DNA from 3 places in the Sphingopyxis sp. BE235 genome. Region 3 is predicted to be linked to each of the others. Evidence: riboswitches for the same ligand, from Rfam matches in the RefSeq annotation. Region 3 holds a riboswitch; each other region holds the start of a gene.
What was found. A riboswitch is a leader RNA that binds a small molecule or an ion and turns the genes downstream of it on or off. The one in region 3 is predicted to bind cobalamin.
Positions count from the first base shown of each region.

Region 1: another riboswitch for cobalamin. It lies ahead of metE (5-methyltetrahydropteroyltriglutamate--homocysteine S-methyltransferase); the one in region 3 lies ahead of cobO (cob(I)yrinic acid a,c-diamide adenosyltransferase).
Region 2: another riboswitch for cobalamin. It lies ahead of J2X38_RS01740 (TonB-dependent receptor domain-containing protein); the one in region 3 lies ahead of cobO (cob(I)yrinic acid a,c-diamide adenosyltransferase).

Region 1 covers NZ_JAVDWC010000005.1:104,580-106,835, forward strand. The annotation lists gene J2X38_RS18970 (hypothetical protein) at 1-76, shown strand, start outside; gene J2X38_RS18975 (hypothetical protein) at 108-272, opposite strand; cobalamin riboswitch at 749-952, shown strand; gene metE (5-methyltetrahydropteroyltriglutamate--homocysteine S-methyltransferase) at 1,068-2,256, shown strand, end outside.
Region 2 covers NZ_JAVDWC010000001.1:365,506-367,761, reverse strand. The annotation lists gene J2X38_RS01745 (S41 family peptidase) at 1-1,014, shown strand, start outside; cobalamin riboswitch at 1,066-1,250, shown strand; gene J2X38_RS01740 (TonB-dependent receptor domain-containing protein) at 1,392-2,256, shown strand, end outside.
Region 3 covers NZ_JAVDWC010000005.1:221,684-223,939, reverse strand. The annotation lists gene J2X38_RS19550 (ABC transporter substrate-binding protein) at 1-719, opposite strand, end outside; gene cobO (cob(I)yrinic acid a,c-diamide adenosyltransferase) at 719-1,327, opposite strand; cobalamin riboswitch at 1,504-1,725, opposite strand; gene J2X38_RS19540 (MFS transporter) at 1,880-2,256, opposite strand, start outside.

The DNA.
Region 1 (2,256 bases), 120 kb from region 3:
GATATACGGCTCGATTGTCGGCCTGCTCGCTTATGGCGCCTTCCGGCTCGTCCGGCGGCTCCGCGGGCGCGGCTGAGGTGGCGGTGGCGAGCGGCTCGCCCCGCGCCTCAGTCGACGACCCAATAGCCGGCCGCGCCGCCCGGCTCATACCCGCGGCGGCAGATCAGTTCGCCCTCGCTCGTGAGCTCGGCCCACGCGCCAATCGGCTCGCGCTCCATCATCACGAGCGCCGCCGCGACATCTTCGGCCTCGAACGCGACACGCTTTTCCATTCCGAACCAGGCATCCTGGTATCGCAGGACAAAGGTCGTCAGCGCGGGCCTGTCGGCTTGTATTTCTGGACGCGGCAGACAGTCGCATTCGCCGTCGTTGGAGCCGCTGGGGTTTTGCTGGGGGAGCTTCATTGGGGGAGAGCCTTCGGTGGGGGAAACGAAGGGGGCAGTCCCGACGGCTGGCCCAGCCGTGACCGCCGCCGGGGGCGAAATATTGGGTCGGCGATGCGTCTCCTGCGTCACACGGACATACGGACGGCACCACGAAGGGCGGCGCACGACCTCGAAAATATACGGCATATCATTGTCATACTGCCCAGTATCATCAGCGGTCCGTTCGACGGGTCGCCATTTCGAATCGACAAACGACTTGACGATGGCATGGCGCGCCGGGCCGGGGCGCCGCCCGATCCGTGCCCCGGAAATATCATATAAAGAATTCTTTATATGTGTGTTGACAGAGCCCGCCGTTTCGTTATGTTTCAACCTGTCGAGGTTCTCCGCGCCCGTTGCACGGCGTGGAGCTAAGACGGGAAGCCGGTGCAAAACCGGCGCTGCCCCCGCAACTGTAAGCGGTGAGCGATGGTCGCTATGTGTCACTGGTTCGCAAGGAACCGGGAAGGCCAGACCGCCGCGTCGATCCGTGAGCCAGGAGACCTGCCTCGTCAGATACGTCCTCCGGCGGGGTGTCCGGTCAGGCCGCATGCATGGCTGCGCCCGACCCTTGCTTTGCGGGCGCAGACGCGTGCCTGCTCGTCTGCCCGGCGCCTTGCCCCTTGCAAGGTGCTTGAAGAAATGACTGTCAGCGTCGCCACCCTCGGCTTCCCCCGCATCGGCCTTCGCCGCGAGCTCAAATTCGCGCTCGAAAGCTATTGGGCGGGCAAATCAACCCTCGCCGAATTGCAGACCGCCGCATCGGGCCTCCGCGCCCTCAATTGGACGCGGCAAAAGGCACTCGGCGCCGACATCCTGCCGTCGAACGACTTCTCGCTCTACGACCATGTCCTCGACACCAGCGCGCTGATCGGCGCGGTCCCGCCGCGTTATGACTGGGACGGCGAGATCGTCGACCCCGACCTTTATTTCGCAATGGCACGCGGCGCGCAGGGGCCGTCCGCCTGCGGCCACAGCCACGACACCACCGCGCAGGAAATGACCAAATGGTTCGACACCAACTATCATTTCATGGTCCCCGAACTCACCGCGGGTCAGACATTCAAGATCGCCTCGACCAAGATCTTCGGCGAATTTGAGGAAGCGAAGGCGCTCGGCTATCAGACCCGCCCCGTCCTCCTCGGCCCCGTCTCCTATCTGATGCTCGCCAAGGGCAAGGCAGTCGAACCGCTCGCGCTGCTGCCTGGGCTCCTCGACACCTACGCCGAAATCCTGTCGCGCCTCGCCAAGGCCGGCGCCGAGTGGGTCCAGATCGACGAACCCTGCCTCGTCCTCGACCTCAGCGCGGAGCAACGCACCGCGTTCGAGCGCGCCTACGCCCGCCTCGCCACCCGCGGGCCGAAGCTGATGCTCACCACCTATTTTGGCGGTCTGGGCGACAATCTGGGTCTCGTCGCCGACCTTCCCGTCCACGGCCTCCACCTCGACCTCGTCCGCGCGCCGGGCCAGCTCGAACCCGCGCTCGCAAAGCTCCAGCCGCACGTCCTCCTCTCGCTCGGCGTCGTCGACGGCCGCAACATCTGGCGCGCCAACCTCCCCGACCTCTACTGGCGGCTCAAGGAGCTCGCCGGCAAACGCGACCTCATCCTCGCTCCGTCCTGCTCGCTCCTCCACGTCCCCGTCGACCTCGTGCTCGAAACGTCGCTCGACCCCGAAATCGCGCAGTGGCTCGCCTTCGCGGCGCAAAAGATCGAAGAGCTTGCCGCGCTCGCCAAGGCGCTGAACGAAGGCGAGGACGCGAGCTTCGCCGCCTTCTCGGCCTCGCGCATCGCCGCGGTCGCACGCCAGACCTCGCCGAAAATCCACAACC
Region 2 (2,256 bases), on a different contig from region 3:
GCTTTTGCTGCCGGGATCGACCGCGGCACCGCGATCGTCGCCATCGGCACGAACAGCGGAAATTTGCGTAGCGTGGCGAGCATCGTCGCCGCCGAAGGAACCGCGGGCCTCACCAATGCACTCGGCCCTAACGACCCCGGGGTCAGCCGCGTGCTGCGCATCACCGACGCGGCCGGCACGCGCGACGTCACCGTTGCCAAAGCCGATTATTCGCTCGATCCGGTTTCGGACCGCTATGGCGCAAAGATCATCAACGAGGGCGGCCGCAGCTACGGCTATCTGAACCTGCGCACCTTCATCTCGTCGGCGGACGACCAGTTGAAGGCGGCCTTCGCCGATTTCGGCGCGCGCGGCGTGACCGACATCATCATCGATTTCCGTTACAATGGCGGCGGCCTCGTTTCGACGGCCAATCTGATGGGCGACCTGATGGGCGCAAATCGCGCCGGGCAACTCTTCTCGCAGACCCGTTTTCGTCCGAACAAATCCGCAGAGAATGACGAGCACCGCTTTGCGCCGGTAAGCCAGTCGATCGCGCCGACGCGCATCGCCTTTATCGGCACCGCGTCGACCGCATCGGCGAGCGAACTCGTGATCAATTCGATGCTGCCCTATCTCGGCACCAATATGACGCTGGTCGGCGGCAACACCTATGGCAAGCCGGTCGGCCAGATCGCGCTCGACAAGGCCGAATGCGACGACCGCATGCGCGTCGTCGCCTTTGCGACGGCCAATTCGGCCGGCGCGGGCGACTATTATGACGGCCTCGCTCCGAAAATCACGAACAGCTGCGCTGCGAGCGACGATCTGACCGTCCCGCTCGGCGACCCGCGCGAGGCATCGATCCGCGCCGCGATCGGCTTCCTGTCGGGCACCGCCTGTACCACGCGGATCGCCGACGCCAGCGCGGGGGCGGCGGCGCGGAGCCGGAGCGCGCGCGTGCTCGCCGAGCCCGAAATGCTGACCCCCGAGCGGCCGAGCGCGGCGCAGCGCGAACTGCCCGGGCTGTTCTGATCGCCCCCTGCTGCATCGCAGCAATTGACCGCGGCCCGAAAAAGGGGCTAACGGCCGCGGCAAGCGACAGGTTCCCCGGCGACGGGGACTAAGAGGGAACGGGAAAACCCCGGCTGCCCCTGCAACTGTACGCGGCGAGCCATCGGCCACTTGCCATTGGGATTTCGGTCCCGAGAAGGCGGCCGACCGGCGCTGACCCGCAAGCCAGGAGACCTGCCCGTCGCCGTCGTCTTTCGCGCGGACAGGGTGTGCCGGGCGGACGGGGGTGAACCCGCATGACGACAAGCTTGGCCGCGCATGGGCGCGGGCGATGTCGTGTGTCCCCGGGACAACCGCATCGACCGTGTTCGTGAGCGGCATTGTCGAGGGGTTATCCTGTGTTTAAAGTGTTTTTCCGAAGTTCGATCTGCCTCGCCGCCGTTGCGGCATCCTCCGCTGCGTTCGCCGACGAAGCGTCGACCGCGCACGCCGTCGCCGCCGACGGCGACAGCATCATCGTCACCGCGACGCGCACGCCGCTGACGCTCGACGAAGTGCCGTCGTCGATCGCCGTGCTCGACAAGGAAGCGATCGACCGCGCGCAGGATATCGGCGTCACCGAGCTGCTGCTCCGCACGCCCGGCATCAGCATTGCGCGCAACGGCGGCTACGGCACCTCGACCTCGCTGCGCATCCGCGGCGCCGAATCGGAGCACACCGTCGTCGTGATCGATGGGGTGAAGCTCAACGATCCGTCGTCGACCGGCGGCGGCTTCAACTTCGCCAACCTGCTCGTCGGCGATATCGACCGGATCGAGGTGCTGCGCGGCCCGCAGTCGATCCTGTGGGGCAGCCAGGCGATCGGCGGGGTTGTCAACATCGTCACCGCCTCGCCCGAAAAATCTCTCGAAGGCAGCTTCGACCTCGAGGCCGGGTCGCGCGAGACGGTGAGCGCGCGCGCGGCGATCGGCGGCCGTACCGGCCCGCTCGCCTGGCGCCTCGGCGGCCAGCGCTTCACCACCGACGGCATTTCGTCGCACGCCAAGGCGTTCGGCGGGGTCGAGCGCGACGGCTATCGCAACACTAATCTTTCGGGCCGCGCCGAACTGGCGCTCGCCGACAATGTCAGCGCCGAGGTCCGCGGCTATTATTCGAGCGGCCGCGTCGAATTCGACGGCTTCAATACCGACAGCAACGACTATGGGCTCAACAAGGAATTCGTCGGCTATGCGGGGCTCAATTTCGACCTCGTCGACGGGCGGT
Region 3 (2,256 bases):
AGCATTTCACTCCCCTGGTCAGTCACCTTGTCGGTCGCGCTTTCGACGATCAGGAAGTCGGGTTCCGCCGCGACCATCTCTTCGAGGCTGAGCTGCGAGAGCGGCGGCTTGCCGAGCTTGCCCGCGAGGTTGACGAGGCCGACGCGCGTCATCAGCTCGTCGATCAGCGTGCCCGTCCCGGTCATATAACCGCGCCGCTGGTAATAGGCGGCGACGCGGCCCTTCCCCGGCTTCGGCAGGCCCGCCAGCTCACGCTCCATCCGCGCGATCAGCGCCGTGCCGCGCTCGGGATGGCCGACCGCCGCCGCGGTTTCGCGGATCGAGGTGTAGATTTCATCGACGGTGTTTGCGGTGGCGAGGTCGAGTAGCGGATAGGTATGCTTGGGTAGCGCCGCCAGCGCCGCGCTGCGGCTCGCCGGCATGCCGACGATCAGGTCGGGCTCGATCGCCAATATCTGCTCGGCCGAATTGCTCAGCAGCGGGATGCCGTGCGCCCTCGCCGCCTCGCCCGACATTTCGATGTCGGTTGCATTCTTCGTCAGCCCCGCGATCTGCTCCCGATCGGCGAGCGCGAGAACGAGCTGATCGGCGCACAGGTTGATCGACACGATGCGCTGCGGAATCGCCGGGGCTTTTGTGGGCTGGGCGGGGGAGGCAGCCCACAACAGACCCGCGCCGCCTGACAGCACAGCAAGCGCCAGCATGCCGCGCCGTCGCATCAGAACTCGATCCCCCGCTGCGCCTTCACATTCTGTTCGCGGAACGGATGCTTCACCTGCGCCATTTCGGTCACCAGATCGGCGGCGTCGATCAGCTCCTGCGGCGCATTGCGGCCGGTGATAATGACATGCGTCATCTCCGGCTTGGCGGCGAGCGCTTCGAGAACCTCATCGACCGGCAGATAGTCGTAACGCAGCACGATATTGAGCTCGTCGGCGATGACCATCGCATAGCCTGGGTCGGCGATCATCCGCTTGACCTCGTCCCACGCTTCGCGCGCCACCGCGATGTCGCGCGTGCGGTCCTGCGTGTCCCAGGTGAAGCCTTCGCCCATCGGCTTGAACTCGATCAGGTCCGGGAAGCGGTCGAACACCGCTTTCTCGCCCGTCGCCATCGCGCCCTTCACGAACTGGATGACGCCGACCTTCATGCCGTGGCCGATCGCGCGCACCGCCATGCCAAGTGCGGCCGACGTCTTGCCCTTGCCGGGGCCGGTGTGGACGATGATCAGGCCCTTTTCGACGGTTTTCGTCGCGACCTTCTTCGCCTGCGCGGCCTGGATTTTCTTCATCTTCGCCGTGTGTTCGGCGTCGGTACGCGTTTTCATGGGAAGACCCCCGCACGCCGGCAACGAAGGCGGAGCCTGCCGATGCGCGGGCGCGATCGACCGGTGCTGGCGTCGCAAGCGGCGTAATGCCTGCGCCTCCGGCACCGAAGCGGCTCCAGCCGCTTGGTCGTCGCTCGACGGATGTCTCCGTGCCGCGGCCTTTCCCTGGGCCAGGGCATTGAGCGACCCACGCCGGCAGGTCTCCTGGCTCGCGGGTCAGGGCTTGATGCACGCCTTCCCAGGGTGGCCCCAGTGGCTGATCCGAAAGTTTCGGACCGGTGCATCGCGCTCGCCGCTTACAGTTGCAGGGACAGCCTCGGCTTCGGGGGTTCAGGACGAACCCCGTTACCGCGTTCCCATTTTAAGCCCTCTCGGGCACCGACGCGATCATGCGCGGGGCAAGCCCCGCCCGCGCAGCCCATAAAGGAGCCGCGCTTTTTCGCAATGCCTATTGCCGTTCGACGATCATCGCCGCGCCCACCCCATCGCGCCGAGGCTGCTTACCCTGTTCGCGCTGCCGACGCTCTATGCGTGTTATGGAAGGCCGCGCGTCTAGGGCAACAACCTGCCTTCGTCGCGCCGCGGCATCGGCGCGACAAAGCGCAGCACGAGCGCCGAGAGGATCAGCCAGCCGGCCGAAATCAGGATCGCGGCCGGTAGTGACGCCAGATCGGCGATCAGCCCGAGCGCATAGGCGCCGAGCGCCATCGCGCCGAAGGTTACCGCCTGATAGATCGACAGGCAGCGGCCGAGGATTTCCTCGGGCGAACGGAGTTGCATCGCGACGTTGAGCGTCGTCAGCGTCGACACCCACGCCCCGCCCGCGACGAAGGCGGCAACGATGACCCATGGAAGGCCTGTCGTGAGCGCGACCGGCAGCATCGCGGCGGCAAAGATCAGCGAGGCGGCGGTCACCACCCGGTCGCTGC